One region of the Streptomyces sp. NPDC036984 genome, then DNA from elsewhere that is predicted to be linked to it. Evidence: predicted binding sites of a transcription regulator. Region 1 holds the regulator's gene; each other region holds the start of a gene.

What was found. Region 1 encodes HrcA, which represses chaperone genes, less so after heat shock. Its sites were predicted from a motif close to TTNGCACTCNGNNNNNCNGAGTGCNAA; they were not measured.
Region 2: groES (co-chaperone GroES) is a predicted target of HrcA. The motif match lies at 3,257-3,283, and genes of this name have one in related genera.
Region 3: groL (chaperonin GroEL) is a predicted target of HrcA. The motif match lies at 2,373-2,399, and genes of this name have one in related genera.

Annotation. Positions count from the first base shown of each region.
Region 1 covers NZ_JBVJRL010000004.1:240,269-244,530, forward strand. Annotated here, with positions in the region: gene ACZ7DL_RS10440 (DUF3097 domain-containing protein) at 1-405, opposite strand, end outside; gene ACZ7DL_RS10445 (MBL fold metallo-hydrolase) at 474-1,196, opposite strand; gene hrcA (heat-inducible transcriptional repressor HrcA) at 1,368-2,384, shown strand; gene dnaJ (molecular chaperone DnaJ) at 2,385-3,521, shown strand; gene ACZ7DL_RS10460 (nitronate monooxygenase) at 3,733-4,262, shown strand, end outside.
Region 2 covers NZ_JBVJRL010000001.1:558,557-562,818, forward strand. Annotated here, with positions in the region: gene ACZ7DL_RS02500 (SDR family NAD(P)-dependent oxidoreductase) at 1-207, shown strand, start outside; gene ACZ7DL_RS02505 (ester cyclase) at 285-992, shown strand; gene groL (chaperonin GroEL) at 1,053-2,681, opposite strand; gene groES (co-chaperone GroES) at 2,801-3,109, opposite strand; gene ACZ7DL_RS02520 (polysaccharide deacetylase family protein) at 3,354-4,163, opposite strand; gene ACZ7DL_RS02525 (polysaccharide deacetylase family protein) at 4,160-4,262, opposite strand, start outside.
Region 3 covers NZ_JBVJRL010000002.1:140,556-144,817, reverse strand. Annotated here, with positions in the region: gene ACZ7DL_RS04645 (NADH:flavin oxidoreductase) at 1-365, opposite strand, end outside; gene groL (chaperonin GroEL) at 588-2,210, opposite strand; gene ACZ7DL_RS04635 (cold-shock protein) at 2,510-2,713, opposite strand; gene ACZ7DL_RS04630 (MoaD/ThiS family protein) at 3,144-3,419, opposite strand; gene thrC (threonine synthase) at 3,416-4,262, opposite strand, start outside.

The sequences.
Region 1 (4,262 bases):
CACGACCACGCCCTCGACGCGCAGGTCGTCACCCCAGACCTTCTCGACCAGCTCGGCGTCGTGCCGACCCTCGACGTAGATGCGGCCGGCGCGGGCCACGCGCGCGCGTGCCTGCGGGACGGCGACCGAACCGGACGCCGTACGGGTCGGCCGCAGCGGACCGGACGGCGGCCGGACCAGTGTCACCGCCCGCCCCTCCAGCAGGAAGCCGCGCGGCTCCAGCGGGAACACCCGGTGCTTGCCGAAGCGGTCCTCCAGGGTCACCGTGCCGGCCTCGCAGCGGATCACCGCCCCGCAGAACCCGGTGCCGGGCTCCTCCACCACCAGACCCGGCTCGGCCGGAACCTCCGGCACGGGCTTCGGCTTCTTCCACGGCGGGGTGAGGTCGGGGGAGTACTGGCGCATTCGCACGACGATAGGAGAAGTCGCCCGCCGAGGCGCACGACACGCCGGGACCGGCCTCCGGGGACGGCTCAGATCACGCCGAACCGGACTGCCAGGGCGTCCCGTTGGCGGCGCACGAAGCCCGCGTCCACCACCGTGCCGTGACCGGGCACGTACACCGCCTCCTCGCCGCCGAGCGCCAGCAGCCGGTCGAGCGCGTCCGGCCAGCGGGACGGGACCGCGTCCGGGCCCGCCTGCGGCTCGCCGGACTCCTCCACCAGGTCACCGCAGAAGACCACCTCCGGATCGCCGGGCACCAGGACCGCCAGGTCGTGCGCGGTGTGGCCGGGGCCCACGTTGGCCAGCAGCGCCTGCCGGCCGTCGCCGAGGTCGAGGGTCCACTCGCCGGAGACCAGGTGCCCGGGCGGGACCAGCGCCTCCACCGCCTCCTCCGCGTCCGTGGCCGGCAGACCGTTGCGGAGCGCGTCCAGGCGCAGCTCCTCGCGCTCGTACGCCAGCACCGCGTCCAGGCCCACCGCCGCGTACGCCTGTACGCCGGGGAACGCGGGCGCCCCGAAGACGTGGTCGAAGTGGGGATGGGTCAGCGCGAGATGGGTCACACGGCCGTCGGCCAGTTCCTCTGCCTGCGCCCGCAGCCGCGCCCCCTCGGTCAGGCTCGATCCGGCGTCCACCATGAGCGCCGTACCCGCGCCGATCACCAGGCCGGCGGTGCAGTCCCAGCCGGGCAGCCGGCACCGCCCCACCCCCGCGGCCAGCCGTTCCCACCCCAGCTCTTCCCAAGTCACGGTCATACCGGCGACGCTAGCGGTACGACCCGGTACGGCAGCCCGACCTTGCCCAGTGTGTACCCGACAGCCGTACACTGGGCCGGGGAACGCTGGCACTCGCATGGGAAGAGTGCCAGGCGGACGACCCGAAGGGACGAAAGGGACGAGGGGACGACGTGCTGGAGGTGCGCGCGAATGCTGAGTGAACGCAGGCTTCAGGTACTGCGCGCCATCGTCCAGGACTATGTGGGCACCGAGGAGCCGGTCGGTTCCAAGGCGCTCACCGAGCGGCACAACCTCGGTGTCTCCCCGGCGACCGTCCGCAACGACATGGCGGCCCTGGAGGACGAGGGATTCATCGCCCAGCCGCACACCAGTGCGGGGCGCATCCCCACCGACAAGGGCTACCGGCTGTTCGTGGACAAGCTCGCGGGCGTGAAGCCGATGACCGCGCCCGAGCGGCGGGCGATCCAGAACTTCCTGGAGGGCGCCGTCGACCTCGACGACGTGGTGGCGCGGACCGTCCGGCTGCTCGCGCAGCTCACGCGGCAGGTCGCCGTCGTGCAGTATCCGTCCCTGACCCGGTCCACGGTCCGGCACGTCGAGCTGCTCTCGCTCGCTCCCGCGCGCGTGATGCTCGTGCTGATCACGGACACCGGCCGGGTCGAGCAGCGGATGGTCGACTGCCCGGCGCCCTTCGGCGAGACCTCGCTGGCGGATCTGCGGGCGCGGCTGAACAGCCGGGTCGCGGGCCGCCGGTTCACGGACGTGCCGAAGCTGGTCGAGGACCTGCCGGAGGCTTTCGAGCCCGAGGATCGCGGTACGGTCTCCACGGTGCTCTCCACTCTCCTGGAGACACTCGTCGAGGAGAACGAGGAGCGGCTGATGATCGGCGGTACCGCCAATCTCACCCGTTTCGGACACGACTTCCCCCTCACGATCCGGCCCGTCCTGGAGGCACTGGAGGAGCAGGTCGTGCTCCTCAAGCTCCTGGGCGAGGCGAAGGACCCGGGCGTGACCGTGCGCATCGGCCACGAGAACGCCCATGAAGGACTCAACTCCACCTCTGTGGTGTCGGTCGGTTACGGTTCGGGCGGCGAGGCGGTTGCCAAGCTCGGCGTGGTCGGACCGACCCGCATGGACTATCCGGGAACGATGGGAGCGGTACGCGCAGTGGCACGGTACGTCGGACAGATCCTGGCGGAGTCGTAAGTGGCCACGGACTACTACGCCGTTCTCGGCGTGCGCCGCGACGCGTCGCAGGATGAGATCAAGAAGGCGTTCCGCCGGCTCGCGCGCGAGCTGCACCCGGACGTCAACCCCGATCCGAAGACCCAGGAGCGGTTCAAGGAGATCAACGCCGCTTACGAGGTGCTGTCGGACCCGCAGAAGAAGCAGGTCTACGACCTCGGCGGCGACCCGCTCTCCCAGTCGGGCGGGGCGGGCGCGGGCGGCTTCGGCGCCGGTGGCTTCGGCAACTTCTCCGACATCATGGACGCGTTCTTCGGTACGGCGTCGCAGCGCGGGCCGCGCTCGCGCACGCGGCGCGGCCAGGACGCGATGATCCGGATCGAGGTCGAGCTGGACGAGGCGGCCTTCGGGACCACCAAGGACATCCAGGTGGACACCGCCGTCGTGTGCAGCACGTGCAGCGGTGAGGGCGCGGCCCCGGGCACGTCCGCCCAGACGTGCGACATGTGCCGCGGCCGCGGTGAGGTCTCGCAGGTCACCCGGTCCTTCCTGGGCCAGGTCATGACCTCGCGGCCCTGCCCCCAGTGCCAGGGTTTCGGCACGGTGGTGCCGACCCCGTGCCCGGAGTGCGCCGGCGACGGCCGCGTCCGCTCGCGTCGCACGCTCACCGTGAAGATCCCGGCCGGTGTCGACAACGGCACCCGGATCCAGCTGGCCGGCGAGGGCGAGGTCGGCCCCGGCGGCGGCCCGGCCGGCGACCTGTACGTCGAGATCCACGAGCTGCCGCACCCGATGTTCCAGCGGCGCGGTGACGACCTGCACTGCACGGTCACCATCCCGATGACGGCGGCGGCCCTCGGTACCAAGGTGCCGCTGGAGACGCTGGACGGCCTGGAAGAGGTCGACATCCGGCCCGGCACCCAGTCCGGCCAGTCGATCCCGATGCACGGCCGGGGCGTCACGCATCTGCGCGGCGGCGGCCGGGGCGACCTGATCGTGCACGTCGAGGTCACCACCCCCACCAAGCTCGACCCCGATCAGGAACGCCTGCTGCGCGAGCTGGCCAAGCTGCGCGGCGAGGAACGGCCGCAAGGCCAGTTCCAGCCAGGTCAGCAGGGGCTGTTCTCCCGGCTGAAGGATGCGTTCAACGGGCGCTGACGTCGGGCGGCGGGTGGCTGGGGGTCCGGGGGTCGTCCCCCGGGTGGGCGCAGTCGGCCAGGTCAGCAGGGGCTGTTCTCCCGGCTGAAGGATGCGTTCCACGGGCGCTGAGCCGCGGTGTACAGGGCGCTCCGGCCCCCTGTATGCCACCGGCCTATGCCCGGGGAAGCCCGGATTCGGACTCGTACGGAGGACGTGACAACATGCCGTCATGTCCTCCGCGCTGACCGATCTCTTCCCCCACCCGATCGTGCAGGCCCCCATGGCGGGCGGTGTCTCCGTCCCGCAGCTCGCCGCTGCCGTCTCCGAGGCCGGTGGTCTCGGGTTCCTCGCCGCCGGATACAAGACCGCCGACGGCATGTACCAGGAGATCAAGCAGCTGCGCGGGCTCACGAGCCGCCCCTTCGGCGTGAACGTGTCCATGCCCCAGCCGGAGCACGCCGAGTCCGGCGCCGTCGAGGTCTACGCCCACCAGCTGGCCGGCGAGGCCGCCTGGTACGAGACCGAGCTGGGCGACCCGGACAGCGGCCGGGACGACGGCTACGACGCCAAGCTCGCCGTCCTGCTCGACAACCCGGTGCCGGTGGTCTCCTTCCACTTCGGCGTGCCGAGCCGGGACGTCTTCGACAAGCTGCGCCGGGCCGGCACCTTCACCCTGGTCACCGCCACCACCGCCGAGGAGGCCCGCGCGGTCGAGCGGGCCGGGGCGGACGCGGTGATCGCGCAGGGCGTGGAGGCCGG
Region 2 (4,262 bases), on a different contig from region 1:
GGAATGGGCACGGACAACATCCCGGGCTGGATGTGGCTGGACGCCGACAAACTGGTCGCGGCGGCCCTGTCCGACCTCGCGCGCGGGAAGTCGCTGTCCATCCCCGACCCCCGGTACAAGGCGCTGATGGGGCTGGTGAAGGTGACCCCGCGTGGGCTGCTGGGCGGAATCAGCTCCCGGACGGGGCGCAAGTACGGGCCGCAGTAGCGCGCGGGTGACGCCGCCGTCCCGGTGGGAAAATGGGCGGGACGGTACCGGACCAAGGGGGGTTCGGAGGCGGTGTCATGACCTTTGTGCAGCTCATCGAGTGCAAAACGAGCCGGCTGGACGAGATGAACCGGCTCATGGACGACTGGGTCCAGCAGACCAGAGGGAAGCGGACGGTGACGCACGCGCTGGTCGGCAAGGACCGCTCGGACGCGTCGCACATCGTCGAAGTGGTGGAGTTTCCGTCGTACGAGGAGGCGATGCGGAACTCGAACCTCCCGGAGACCGGCGAGATCTTCCGGGAGATGGTCGCGCTCTGCGACGAGATGCCGACGTTCACCGACCTGGACGTCATCCGGGACGAGCGGCTGGCCGAGGAGACCGTGCGCAGGTTCTTCGCGGCGATCGCGAGCGCGGGCGAGCTGCCTCCGCTCAACGATCTGCTCGACGAGGACATCCACAGCCATGACCCGGTGAACCCGCAGGACACCATCGGGCTGGACAACGCCCGCGCCGAGTTCCGGATGTGGCGCGGTGCCTTCGACTTCGCGTTCACGGTCGAGGACGTGCTGACCCAGGGCGACCGGGCGTGCGCGCGGTGGACCTGGAGCGCCACGCACAAGAACGACTTCCTCGGCATCGCGCGCACCGGCAGGCAGGTCGGCATGACCGGGATGACGCTGTTCCGGTTCGGCGCCGACGGCAAGATCGCCGAACTGTGGTGGCAGCACGACCAGCTGGGGCTGATGCAGCAGCTCGGCGCGCTGGACGAGTTGGAGCAGTAGACGGCAAAGGGCCCGGCACCCCCGTCGGGAGTGCCGGGCCCTCGCTCAGGCGCGGTGCGCTCAGTGGGCGTGGCCGTGGCTGTGGCCGTGGCCCGCGGCCTCCGGCTCCTCTTCCTTCTTCTCGACGACCAGGGTCTCGGTCGTGAGCAGCAGGGAGGCGATGGAGGCGGCGTTCTCCAGGGCGGAGCGGGTGACCTTGACCGGGTCGATGACGCCGGCCTTGATCAGGTCGCCGTACTCGCCGGTGGCGGCGTTGAAGCCCTGGCCCTTGTCGAGCTCGGCGACCTTGGAGGTGATGACGTAACCCTCCAGGCCGGCGTTCTCGGCGATCCAGCGCAGCGGCTCGACGACCGCGCGACGGACGACGGCGACACCGGTGGCCTCGTCGCCGGTCTTGTCGAGGTTGCCCTCGAGGACCTTGGAGGAGTGGACCAGGGCGGAGCCACCACCGGAGACGATGCCCTCCTCGACCGCGGCGCGGGTCGCGGAGATGGCGTCCTCCAGACGGTGCTTCTTCTCCTTCAGCTCCACCTCGGTGGCGGCGCCGACCTTGATCACGCACACGCCGCCGGCCAGCTTCGCGAGGCGCTCCTGGAGCTTCTCGCGGTCCCAGTCGGAGTCGGTGTTCTCGATCTCGGCCTTGATCTGGGCGACGCGGCCGTGCACGTCCTCGGACTTGCCGGCGCCGTCGACGATCGTGGTGTCGTCCTTGGTGACGGTGACGCGGCGGGCGGAGCCGAGCACGTCGATGCCGACCTGGTCGATCTTGAGGCCGACCTCCTCGGAGATGACGGTGGCGCCGGTGAGGACGGCCATGTCCTGGAGCATCGCCTTGCGGCGGTCACCGAAGCCGGGGGCCTTCACGGCGACGGCGTTGAAGGTGCCGCGGATCTTGTTGACGACCAGGGTCGACAGGGCCTCGCCCTCGACGTCCTCGGCGATGATCAGCAGCGGCTTGGAGGAGCCGGCCTGGATGACCTTCTCCAGCAGCGGCAGCAGGTCCGCGATGGCGGAGATCTTGCCCTGGTTGATGAGGATGTACGGGTCCTCCAGGACGGCCTCCATGCGCTCCTGGTCCGTCACGAAGTACGGCGACAGGTAGCCCTTGTCGAAGGCCATGCCCTCGGTGAAGTCCAGCTCCAGACCGAAGGTGTTGGACTCCTCGACGGTGATGACACCGTCCTTGCCGACCTTGTCCATCGCCTCGGCGATGAGCTCGCCGACCTGCTGGTCCTGGGCGGACAGCGCGGCGACGGCGGCGATGTCGGACTTCTCGTCGATCGGGCGGGCCGACGCGAGCAGGTCGTCGGAGACGGCCTTGACCGCGGCGTCGATGCCCTTCTTCAGGGCGGCCGGGGAGGCGCCGGCGGCGACGTTCTTCAGGCCCTCACGCACCAGCGCCTGGGCGAGGACGGTGGCGGTGGTGGTGCCGTCACCCGCGATGTCGTTGGTCTTGGTCGCCACCTCCTTCACCAGCTGCGCGCCGAGGTTCTCGTACGGGTCCTCGATCTCGACCTCACGGGCGATCGTGACACCGTCGTTGGTGATGGTGGGGGCGCCGAACTTCTTGTCGATGACGACGTTGCGGCCCCGGGGGCCGATCGTCACCTTGACCGTGTCGGCCAGCTTGTTGACGCCGCGCTCAAGGGCGCGACGGGCGTCCTCGTCGAACTTCAGGATCTTCGCCATGACAGCGGGAGCCCTCTCGGAAATCTGTGGGTGAAAAGGCACTGCGCCCCGGGCGCCCGGCTACTTATCGGTCGCGGGGGCCAGGGGCGCAGCTCAAAGCAATCGGTTGCTTCGAGGGATTACTTCTCGATGATCGCGAGCACGTCGCGAGCCGAGAGGACGAGGTACTCCTCGCCGTTGTACTTCACCTCGGTGCCGCCGTACTTGCTGTAGAGGACGACGTCGCCCACCTTGACGTCGAGCGGAAGGCGCTCGCCGTTCTCGAACCGGCCCGGGCCCACGGCGAGGACGGCGCCCTCCTGGGGCTTCTCCTTCGCGGTGTCCGGGATGACCAGGCCAGAGGCCGTGGTCTGCTCGGCGTCCAGCGGCTGGACCACAATGCGGTCCTCGAGCGGCTTGATGGCAACCTTGGAGCTGGCGGTCGTCACGATCCGACCTCCCCCTTCGGAGATCTCACGGGGTTAACTGTCTGAGGTGGCGACCAGGTCGATCCGTCGTCGCGGGTGCCGGACCTGCCCGTCGCGTTTGTTGGCACTCTCCAGGGGGGAGTGCCAGAGCCGAGACTATGACCGCGGTTAGCACTCGGTCAAGCGGAGTGCCAATGCCGCGCGGCGCGTCGGCCGGATTGCGCGTGCCGGACCGTCCCCTTGATCAACTGAGGCAGTCATCTGATCAGCTGAGATAGTCCTCAAGACGTCCCACCGTCAGTCCCCGCTCCTGGGCCGTGCGCAGCACCCGTACCGTGCGTTCGCGCAGCGGCAGCCGCGTCGACTCGTCGGGACCCACCAGGACGATGTCTCCCGGGCGGAGGTGGCGAGTGCCGTGGGTGTAGCCGAGGCCCGCCGGGGTGAGGGCCGCGCGCCACAGGACGATCGTGGAGATGCCGCAGTCGGCCGCCGCGCGCAAGGTGGTGGCGTCGTAGGAGCCGTAGGGCGGGCGGAAGAGGCGGGGGCGGACGCCGAGGCGGGCGCGGAGGCGGTCCTGCTGGCCGCAGATCTCGGCGCGCTGGCCCGCGTACGGCAGCCCGGCCGGGGCCCGGTGGTCGACGGTGTGGTTCTGGATGCCGGCGCCGAGCGCGCGCAGCCGGGCGAAGTGGCCGTAGCCGGGGGCGGCGACGCTGTCGGTGAGGAACAGGGTGACCGGGAGACGGAGTTCGCGGACCATGTCGACGAACCGGGGGTCGCGTTCGGCGCCGTCGTCGTAGGTGAGGAAGACGACCGGGTCGCGGGTGGGGACGCGGTCGACCACCGGGGGCAGGGCGTGCGCTCCCGGCTGCGCGGTGAGCGGCCGGGCGGGGTGCAGCGGGGAGCGGGCGAGCGGCTGGGTCAGGCCCCAGTGCCGGTAGGCCCGGTCGGGGGCGGAGCCGTGCGGGCGTACTCCTTCGGCGGCCTTCTTGCCGAGGCGCTCGATGGGGTCGACGGACTGCGCGCAGCCCGTGAGGAGCAGGGCCGAGGCGAGGACCGCGGCCCGCAGGCGCCTCACAGGTAGTCCTCCAGGCGGGCCACGGCGTAGCCCTCGCGCGTGACCTTGTTCAGGAAGCGGCGCATGTCGTCCACCATCGTGCCGTCCCAGTCGTCCCGG
Region 3 (4,262 bases), on a different contig from region 1:
GTGCCGCCGGCCGCGTGCACGTCCTCGGCGACCTTCGCCCAGCCCGCCAGTTGCTCCTCCCCGTGGAACCGCGGCACCCGGTCGCTCTGCCCGGCCGACTCGTGGCCCACGTAGGTGCCCTCGGTGACGATGAGACCCACGCCGGCGGCGGCTCGGCGCGCGTAGTAGGAGCGCACGTCCTCGCCCGGTATGCCGCCCGGGGAGAACATGCGGGTCATCGGCGCCATCACGATCCGGTTCGGGACGGTGAGGCCGCCCAGGGCGATCGGGCGGGAGAGGATCTGTGCCGCGCGGGAGGCGGGGGGCGTGGTGGTCACGTGCGGGGCTCCTCGGGAGAGGTTCGGTCGACCGGCTGGTATGTGCATGCGCATTGTTGCACTCACTCAAGCAACCGCCTATGCGGTGCGGCACATTCCAGAACCCGGACGAGCGGTCACGTGATCCCGGCCACACGGCCGTCGGTCCGTACGAAGGAGGGAACGGTGGGGCGCCCCGAGGGGATGACGGCCCGAAACGCCCGAGGGCGGCACCCCCTGCCACAGACAGGGAGTGCCGCCCTCGGAAAAGGACAGGTGATCCGGGAAGGATCAGAAGTCCATGTCACCGCCCGGCATGCCGCCGCCGGCCGGCGCGGCGGCCTTCTCCGGCTTGTCGGCGATGACGGCCTCGGTGGTGAGGAACAGCGCGGCGATGGAGGCGGCGTTCTGCAGGGCGGAACGGGTCACCTTCGCCGGGTCGATGATGCCCTCGGCGACCAGGTCGACGTACTCGCCGGTCGCGGCGTTCAGGCCGTGGCCCGGGGTCAGGTTGCGCACCTTCTCCACCACGACACCGCCCTCGAGGCCGGCGTTGACGGCGATCTGCTTCAGCGGGGCCTCCAGGGCGATGCGCACGGCGTTGGCGCCGGTCGCCTCGTCACCCTCCAGCTCCAGCTTCTCGAAGACCTGGGAGGCCTGGAGCAGGGCCACGCCACCGCCGGCGACGATGCCCTCCTCGACGGCCGCCTTCGCGTTGCGGACGGCGTCCTCGATGCGGTGCTTGCGCTCCTTGAGCTCCACCTCGGTGGCGGCACCGGCCTTGATGACGGCCACGCCGCCCGCGAGCTTCGCCAGGCGCTCCTGGAGCTTCTCGCGGTCGTAGTCCGAGTCGCTGTTCTCGATCTCGGCGCGGATCTGGTTCACGCGGCCGTTGACCTGCTCGGAGGAGCCGGCACCGTCGACGATGGTGGTCTCGTCCTTGGTGATGACGACCTTGCGGGCGCGGCCCAGGAGGTCCAGGGTCGCGTTCTCCAGCTTGAGGCCGACCTCCTCGGAGATGACCTCGCCGCCCGTGAGGATGGCGATGTCGCCGAGCATGGCCTTGCGGCGGTCGCCGAAGCCCGGGGCCTTGACGGCGACGGACTTGAAGGTGCCGCGGATCTTGTTGACGACCAGGGTCGACAGGGCCTCGCCCTCGACGTCCTCGGCGATGATCAGCAGCGGCTTGCCCGACTGCATGACCTTCTCCAGGAGCGGGAGCAGGTCCTTGACCGAGGAGATCTTGGAGTTGGCGATGAGGATGTACGGGTCCTCGAGCACCGCCTCCATGCGCTCCATGTCGGTCGCGAAGTAGGCGGAGATGTAGCCCTTGTCGAAGCGCATACCCTCGGTGAGCTCGAGCTCCAGGCCGAAGGTGTTGCTCTCCTCGACGGTGATGACGCCTTCCTTGCCGACCTTGTCCATGGCCTCGGCGATCAGCTCGCCGATCTGGGTGTCGGCGGCGGAGATGGAGGCCGTGGAGGCGATCTGCTCCTTGGTCTCGACGTCCTTCGCCTGCTCCAGCAGGGCGGCGGAGACGGCCTCGACGGCCTTCTCGATACCGCGCTTCAGGGCCATCGGGTTGGCACCGGCGGCGACGTTGCGCAGACCCTCCTTGACCAGGGCCTGGGCGAGCACGGTCGCGGTGGTCGTACCGTCACCGGCGACGTCGTCCGTCTTCTTGGCGACTTCCTTGACCAGCTCGGCGCCGATCTTCTCGTACGGGTCCTCGAGCTCGATCTCCTTGGCGATGGAGACACCATCGTTGGTGATCGTGGGGGCGCCCCACTTCTTCTCGAGGACGACGTTGCGGCCCTTGGGGCCGAGCGTCACCTTCACGGCGTCCGCGAGCTGGTTCATGCCGCGCTCGAGGCCGCGCCGCGCCTCCTCGTCGAACGCGATGATCTTGGCCATGTGAAGTGGTCCCTCCAGGACTGGGGGTGATTCCTTCGGACCGCGCCCGCGCCCGCGACGGACGGCTCGCCGGCCTCGTGGTTCCTTGCCCCACCCGGCCTGCGGGCCTCACCGACCCGGTCCTTCACTGTCACTCTCACCTTCAGAGTGCTAACGCAATGATTAGCACTCGGCATGGTCGAGTGCAAGCGCCCGAGGGGGGTACGGCACCGCGTCAGCCGCCCGCGAACAGAGGAACCCCGGGCACGGCGAAGGGCCCGCACCCTCTGCGAGGTGCGGGCCCTTCGTACAAGAAACGTTCAGGCGCTGAGGCGAACCATGTCGGCCTGCGGGCCCTTCTGGCCCTGCGAGATCTCGAACTCCACCCGCTGGCCCTCTTCCAGGGTGCGGTAGCCGTCCATCTGAATGGCGCTGTAGTGGACGAAGACGTCCGCACCACCGTCGACCGCGATGAAGCCGTACCCCTTCTCCGCGTTGAACCACTTGACGGTGCCCTGAGCCATGCCTAACTCCCCTATTACTGGCCCTTGCACAGATCCGCACTTCGCGGACCCGGGTCAGACCTCACCCCCCATTGGTCGGGGGCGTGCGCCGGAACGCGTCGACCGCGGCTGAATGTATCTGTCCAACTGCCGTCTGCAACAGGTCAATCGGACGAGAATTCTGGACGCGAGCGGTCCGGAATGTGCCGAGAATTCATCCGAATTCAGGGCAAGTCGGGCCTCATAAAAGGCGCAAAAGCCGCATAAAACCCGCACACTTTGGCTACTTCTTGTCGGGCGTGCGGCATGAATCCAGGGCCTGCGACCCGAAGGCCGCGACCGCGTTCCCCAACTCTACCGCGCTCAATCACGCAGAATTGCCCCCTCCGTTTCTCTCACGGAGGGGGCAATCCGATGAACAGCCGGTAACCGGGGTTACCGAGGGTAATAATCAGCCGCCGGCGACGGCCGGGATGATGGAGACACCGGCGCCTTCGGGCGTCGCCGTCTCCAGGCCCTGCTCGAAGCGGACGTCGTCGTCGTTGACGTACACGTTGACGAACCGGCGCAGCTTGCCCTGGTCGTCCAGGACGCGCGCGGCGATGCCGGTGTGGTTCTTCTCCAGGTCGGCGATGACCTCGGCGAGGGTCGCGCCCTCGGCGGCGACCTCGGCCCGGCCGCCGGTGTAGGTGCGCAGGATGGTGGGGATGCGAACGGTCACGCTCATGCGAGGCCAGCCTCTCGGAAGGAGTCCAGGGTCGGGCGGATGGTGGCGGTGAGGCCGGTCCCGGCCACCGCGTCCAGGGTCTTCAGGCCGTCGCCGGTGTTGAGGACGACCGTGGTCTTCGCCGGGTCCAGCAGGCCCTCCTTGAGCAGCTTGCGGGTGACGCCGACAGTCACCCCGCCCGCCGTCTCCGCGAAGATGCCCTCCGTACGCGCCAGCAGCTTGATCGCGTCCACGACCTCCTCGTCCGTCACGTCCTCCACCGCGCCGCCGGTACGGCGGGCGATGTCCAGGACGTAGGGACCGTCGGCCGGGTTGCCGATGGCGAGGGACTTGGCGATGGTGTTCGGCTTCTGGGGGCGGACCACGTCGTGCCCGGCCTTGAAGGCGGTGGACACCGGGGAGCAGCCCTCGGCCTGGGCACCGAAGATCTTGTACGGCTTGTCCTCGACCAGCCCGAGCTTGATCAGCTCCTGCAGACCCTTGTCGATCTTCGTGAGCTGGGAGCCGGAGGCGATCGGGACGACGATCTGGTCGGGCAGCTGCCAGCCGAGCTGCTCGCAGATCTCGTACGCCAGGGTCTTGGAGCCCTCCGCGTAGTACGGCCGCAGGTTGACGTTGACGAAGCCCCAGCCCTCGCCGGCCGGGTCGCCGATCAGCTCGGAGCAGAAGCGGTTCACATCGTCGTAGTTGCCCTCGATGCCCACCAGCTCGCCGCCGTAGACCGCGGCCATGACGACCTTGCCCTGCTCCAGGTCGTGCGGGATGAACACGCACGAGCGGAGGCCGGCCCGGGCGGCGGCGGCGCCGACGGCGCCGGCCAGGTTGCCGGTGGAGGAGCAGGAG